Regions from separate parts of the Bacillus sp. CGMCC 1.16607 genome, predicted to be linked through region 1. Evidence: riboswitches for the same ligand, from Rfam matches in the RefSeq annotation. Region 1 holds a riboswitch; each other region holds the start of a gene.

Evidence for each region. A riboswitch is a leader RNA that binds a small molecule or an ion and turns the genes downstream of it on or off. The one in region 1 is predicted to bind cyclic di-GMP.
Region 2: it holds a riboswitch for cyclic di-GMP, as region 1 does, so the genes downstream of both, ACFSO7_RS02580 (S-layer homology domain-containing protein) here and ACFSO7_RS00995 (pyridoxal phosphate-dependent decarboxylase family protein) in region 1, are expected to answer to the same signal.
Region 3: it holds a riboswitch for cyclic di-GMP, as region 1 does, so the genes downstream of both, sinI (DNA-binding anti-repressor SinI) here and ACFSO7_RS00995 (pyridoxal phosphate-dependent decarboxylase family protein) in region 1, are expected to answer to the same signal.

Annotation. Positions count from the first base shown of each region.
Region 1 covers NZ_JBHUJX010000004.1:31,629-33,834, reverse strand. Annotated here, with positions in the region: gene ACFSO7_RS01000 (methyl-accepting chemotaxis protein) at 1-685, shown strand, start outside; cyclic di-GMP riboswitch class I at 854-938, shown strand; gene ACFSO7_RS00995 (pyridoxal phosphate-dependent decarboxylase family protein) at 1,046-2,206, shown strand, end outside.
Region 2 covers NZ_JBHUJX010000007.1:285,087-287,292, forward strand. Annotated here, with positions in the region: gene ACFSO7_RS02580 (S-layer homology domain-containing protein) at 1-1,068, opposite strand, end outside; cyclic di-GMP riboswitch class II at 1,137-1,218, opposite strand; gene ACFSO7_RS02585 (hypothetical protein) at 1,580-2,206, shown strand, end outside.
Region 3 covers NZ_JBHUJX010000019.1:333,804-336,009, reverse strand. Annotated here, with positions in the region: gene motA (flagellar motor stator protein MotA) at 1-60, shown strand, start outside; gene motB (flagellar motor protein MotB) at 53-802, shown strand; cyclic di-GMP riboswitch class I at 1,043-1,135, shown strand; gene sinI (DNA-binding anti-repressor SinI) at 1,167-1,313, shown strand; gene ACFSO7_RS14030 (helix-turn-helix domain-containing protein) at 1,363-1,692, opposite strand; gene map (type I methionyl aminopeptidase) at 2,023-2,206, shown strand, end outside.

The DNA of each region.
Region 1 (2,206 bases):
GTTTAATCAAACAGTAAATACAACATTTGATGCAATAAATAAACTCGGAGAAAAATCTCATGAAATCGGCACTATTGTAAAAGTAATTACAGGGATTTCAGAACAAATTAATTTATTAGCTTTGAATGCGGCGATAGAAGCTGCACGTGCGGGTGAACACGGGAAAGGATTTGCGGTTGTTGCTGATGAGGTTCGAAAATTGGCCGAACAATCACGCCAATCTTCTTCTGAGGTATCAAATATTGTAAAGAATATACAAGAAGAAACTGACATAGTTGTCAAGTCAATGCAACAGGGAACGGAAGAATTTAAAGATACAAATACGACCATTGTAGAGGTTGCAACCATGTTTGAAAAGATTCTATCTACTACAAAGATCATTGCTGAAAATAATGAAAATTCTTCTGCAAGTACGGAAGAATTATCTTCTGCCACTCAGCAGATCATGACAACAATTGTTGAGATAGCTTCTATCTCTCGGGAATCTGTTGAAATGTTTGAGGAACTAATAGAAATTAGTGATGATGAACTACATACAATGCAAAAACTTGTTCAAGAAGCAAAGAATCTTATCGAGTTAAGAAATGCTGTAAACAAATTACTATTCACATGGAATCATGATGATGAAACTTCGAAAGCTAAAGAGGGGCAAGATGCTGAAAATAAGGTCAGTGTATCATTATAAATGCATTCACCTTGTTGATTTATAATGATACAAGTTTTTTTTAAAGGTCGATCCGACTGGTGGGAACTTCATTTTTATAATGTTATATACCTGAAAATATCTTAATAATGCTCAAATTAGTATTTTACAAGGGGAAAAACATTAGTATAAAAGAATTTTTCAATATTCCTACGATAATAGCAAACCCATTGAAAGTTGGGGACGCAAAGCTACGGGCCTAAAGAAATATTTCTATGGCAGCCGGGTTGCCGAAAAGGTTGGATATTTACTTAATGAGGCAATAATTGCTTTTCTATGTCCACCTGTGTGGACTTTTTTTTGTCTGATATTGTCAAAAGTAAGAATCAAGGAGGGAAAACAATGAAGGAGTTACAAAAATTATTTCCTAGTATGGATGGGAATGACTTTCAAAGAGAGGAATTATTGTCGTACTTTAGGACGATTTTAACGAAAATAGATGAATTAAAGGATCCTAACCAATTAACGCTTGGAGAAATGCCTGAGTACACAGAGGATTACTATAATCGTGTCATTCAAAAGGCTGATGTTCCGAAAACGGGTAAGGCGATGGAGGAAGTGATTCATGAGCTTCTAAAATTAGTAGAAGGACACCGATATGTCAATCGAAACTATGTAGCCAATGCAGCACCTCTTCCGAATATAGCCAGTATCATCGGGAATTTAGTCATGGTACTAGTCAATGGGAACAATCTTTGGGATGTGGAAGGGCCAGCAGCGGCCACAGCAGAAATCGAAGTAACTGCTATGCTATCCAAATTAATCGGATACGATGAAAGCATCAGTGCAGGATATACAACTTGGGGTGGACAAGGGGCTGTCTTTCATTCTTTACGACTTGCCATTGCCCGTTACGCGCCGTCCTCTAATCTAAAGGGTGTACCGCAAAATCTCTATTGCTTCTGTTCAGAGCTATCACACTACAGTCTGTATAAATCCGTTGAGGCAACTGGGATTGGCGTAGAAAACATGATGCGTGTGAAAGCTAATGCCGATCATTCTATGAATCTAGAAGATTTAAAAGAAAAAATGGAGTATGTTATTGCAAAAGGCGGCGTTCCTCTTTATGTCCTTGCCACAATGGGAACTACTGATACATTTGGGGTTGATGACATTGAAGGAATTAAGCGTATAGCGGAAGAATTGGAACGCACATATGGTATATTTCCAATCTATATCCATGCAGATTCTGCTATGGGGGGGATGTATACTTTCTTTAATCATTACGACTTTGAAAGCAATCCTCTACTATTTGATGACAACGTAAATGAGGTCTTGAAATCCTATCAGCAGAAATTTAAACATATTAAGCTTGCAGATAGTATGGTCTTTGATTTCCATAAGCTTGGACAAACGCCATATATTACGAGTTTATTTTTGATCAAAAACAGAGAGAATCTTAAATATGTTGATTTAGATGCAGTGGAAACACCTTATGTAGGGAATCGCGGTTATGGTAGCTATCATACAGGCTACACACTCGAATGCTCGCGGATGGGAAGT
Region 2 (2,206 bases), on a different contig from region 1:
ATAGAATTTATCACTTGCTGCCGTTACCAGAGTTTCACCAGCGATTGTTGTTTTGCCTGAAACTGTTAGTTTGTCAGCAGCAAAGCTATTTGTTACTTCTTTTCCAATTACAAAATCGCCTTTGACTGTCAAATTTTTCACAGAAACGTTATCCGCAGAAACCTTCACATTTCCTTCGATCACACCATTTTTCCCATCAAAAACGAAAGCGCTATTTGCTGTTCCACCTGTTTTAATCTCTAAATCTATCACACTCTTAATGGCGCCATTCTCTGAAGTAAACTTTACAACGGCATTTTTTAAAACTGCTTCATTTGTTCCATTAAATATCGTTTTCGTCGCATCTGTTAATGTATATGTAGTTCCACTTAACGTCACAGTACCATCAGTAATTTTCTCAACAGTAGATTCTTTCGACACATTCTTCAAAACAGTACTTTCTGCACGATAAACAAATGCTGCCATTTGACCTCTTGTGACAACTTGGTCTGGTGCAAAAGTAGTAGGCGTTATCCCATCTGTAACTCCATTTACTACTAGTGTATTTACAAAACTAGCAAACCATTTATTTTTAGGTATATCTGTGAAAGCTGTTTTCGCCGGTGATGCTTTTAAGTTAAAAGCAAGCGTGAGCATTTTGGATAGTTCAGCTCTTGTTACTGTTTTATCAGGTTTAAATGTCTTTTGATCAAAACCGCTAATGATGCCTTTTTCTACTAGTGCCGCAACAGCTGGGTAGTACCATTTTCCTTCTGGCACATCATTAAATCCTATGTCTTTAATATTGGTACTGTTTAATCCTAGTGCCTTAGCTAGAATAGAAGCTGCTTCTGAACGTGTAAGATCTTTATCTGGTCTATATGTTCCATCATTAAAACCACCGATTACCCCACGTTCTGATAAACTCAATACTGCATCATAATAGTACTTTTCACTGCTTAAATCGCTAAACTCTTTGCCTGCTGCTTTAGCAGAAAGAACATTACTTGGTAAGATTGGCGCTACAATACTTGCCATAACTGCCGTTGAAGATGATACAACCAGAAACTTTTGGTAAGACCTTTTCAATATTTAAAACTCCTTTCTAATTCCTCTTTCAATTTAAAATCACACAATAAAAACCCCAATCATAATAGTCGATTGGGGCGGTTGCACCACTGACTCGATACATTCCTGGTGCCCAATTATAGAATGTATTTCATTGTCTCCCTGAATTTTGTATAAACACTATATTTACAGTGTTAACTTTAGCAAAATTTGTCTAATATTGAAAGATTTTTTCTTGAATGTTAAATAATTGATGAGGACTAGAAGTTTATTAGACGAACAAAAAGGAAAGTTTTTCACCATGATGAATACTCTCCTTTTTGTTATAATAAAGGATTTTTTTAAAAAGCTAAGAGTGGCAGTGAATTTTATCTAACTAAAGTACCATTTCCATATTCCTGGATGGTGCCTGGCGCCTTAATTGTTAATTAGTACGGCAACCGTGTCGTTTTCTCTATCTTAAAAGACATCGACATTTTTTGCCTGGGAAGGTACTATTATCCTTATCTATTAAAAACAAGGAGAAGATTACATGAAAAAGAAGATTACTATATTAACCTTAGTTTTAACTTTGTTAATTTCGGTACCAAGCTTCAATGTTTTAGCAGTTTCTAAATCTCCATCAATTGAACAGCTTCAAAGGCAAATAGCATCACTAACTAAGCAAATAAAGAATTTAACAAGCAATATTGCGACAAAGAATAAAGAAAATAAAGAACTTAAAGCCAATTTAGACAAAGTAACTGAGGAATTAAATAAAAGTAAAGATGAGAATATCAGCCTGAAACAGCAACTAGAAGAGAAAATCAATGAAATAAACGAGAAAAACAAGAAAATAGAAGAACTCATAAAAAAAGCAGATCAATTAAGTAAAGCACAAATTATCTATACCGATTCAAATAGAAATATTGTTTCAAAGGACACAACAGGTGCTATAAAGTGGTATAAATTTCAAACAACGATGACAACCATCTTTCTTACTGAAAGTGCCTATCAAGAAGTTGGCTATATACTTGATTTAGCAGATGAAGTAATAACCGATGTCGGCAGTTACTTTGGAGCAACAAAGTTACCACAAGGAGTAACTGCGTATATTTGGCAAAACGAGAAGGTTGCTCAAACGTCTTATGGAGAATATGTCGCTAGAGACAAAAGAGTA
Region 3 (2,206 bases), on a different contig from region 1:
CTACCTGCAGGTGAACGTAAAAAATTCCTTGAGGAAAGTGTTGTGAAAAAGGATGAGTAGGCGTAAAAAAAAGCATCACCATGAAGACCATGTTGATGAATCATGGTTAATACCTTACGCAGACCTTTTAACATTGCTACTTGCTTTATTTATAGTATTATTTTCGATGAGCTCGATTAATGCCCAAAAGTTTAATGCTATGTCAAAAGCGTTTAATCAAATTTTCACTGGTGGTGAGGGTGTATTAGAATTTCCTTCGCCAGTTCTTGAAAAAGTAACACAAGCAGAGAAAGAGGATAAGGAAGAAGAGTCAACACAAGAGGAAATGGATCAAGACCACAAAGAATTAGAAGATATACAGGGGAAGGTTAATCAGTATATTCGTGATAATAAACTACAAAATAAACTTGGCACGGAGCTTACGGATGAAGGTTTATTAGTAAGAATTCGAGATAATGTGTTATTTGATTCTGGAAAAGCAGAAATTCGTAAAAAGGATTTAAAGGTCGCTAATGAAATCTCGGGTTTACTCATTATGAATCCTCCAAGAAATATCATTATTAGTGGGCATACAGATAATGTGCCGATTAATAATTCGAAATACGAGTCAAACTGGGATTTAAGTACTATGAGGGCTACTAGTTTTTTAAAGGTTTTATTAAACAATGATAAATTAGATCCACGTTTATTTAGAGCAACAGGATTTGGTGAATATCAACCAGTAGCATCGAATAATACAAAAGAAGGAAAAGCGAAAAATAGACGTGTTGAGATATTAATTCTTCCGCGTTACCAAGACTAGACATTTTCTGTTTAGTCTTCTTTGATTTATTTTCGACTTATGTAGCAGTATTTTGACTTATTCGATGTTGTAGTAACATTCTAATTTTTATGAAAATTCAGCATGTTAGCACAAAATGTCTTAATTTGGTAGAAGTTGTTGGAAAAAGATGGTTAGAATAGTAAAGTGTATGACAAGAAACAACACCCTACTCTAAATGAACTAGATATAATAACTTTAGAAATAATCCTTAAGTAGGAATTCAGAAAAGGGCTAACCTATTGAAAGGTAGGGGCGCAAAGTTGCAGATCTAAGGTAATGTAGTCACATTACGATGATGGCTGAACTGCCTGGGATACAGATGATGTATTTTGGGGGAGATAGGGTGAGTAGGAGAATGGACTGGTTAAAAGATTTAGACAAAGAATGGGTTCAACTAATTATGGAAGCAAAGCAACTTGGAATGGACTTAAGCACAATCAGAGAATTCCTACACGGGAATGAAATTAAAGAGCTATTGATTGAAAAATAAAGAGAATGAAAAAGTATTTCTTCATGAGAAGAAATACTTTTTTTGTCAATTATTCATTCTTACTTTGGTTTAATTTCCATCTATTAAACTCTAGGAATTCACGAAATTGTTCCTTTGATATCCCAGAGCCCATCGCTTCTTGGACCAACTTTAACCAATCTGTGTCCAAATCTTCTTTATCTATCGGATCATGAATTAAATTATCGACAGACACCCCTAGTACCGCAGCAATTTTCTCTAAAAATTGAATCGAAGGATTAGTTTGTAAGTTTCTTTCTAAAGAACTTAAATACGATTTGGCCACACCAGCTTGTTCGGCAACTTCGGATAATGACATTCTTTTTTCTAATCGCAGTTGTTTAACACGTTCACCAATCATTGAGATTCACTCACTTTAATGTATTTAGTTTTAACCATTATAACAAAATAAATTAAAAAGTTCCATATAAAGAACAGATAATTTATGGAAATAGTAAAAAGGGAGGATTGAAATGTAAATTACCTTTGTGCATTGTTCCTACAGGTAAAAGTGGTGCCTTTTACTTAGTTTTCTGACAACAATTTACTTAGTCAATCAAACCTTTGAACAACAAAATCCTACATATAACCTAACAAAATGTTCTGCATAAATCTTTTTCTATGTTAAAAAAAGGGGTAAAATGAAAGATAGCCTTAATACATGGATTTTGAATGGAAAGAAGGGAAAACTTTGATTATATTAAAATCACCTCGTGAAATAGATAAAATGAAGGCAGCTGGGGAACTTCTTGCTGCCTGCCATAAAGAAATTGCTAAAATGATTAGACCGGGTGTAACGACTTGGGAAATTAATGAGTTTGTGGACAATTTTTTGAAAAAAAATGGGGCAACACCTGAACAAAAAGGTTATAAAG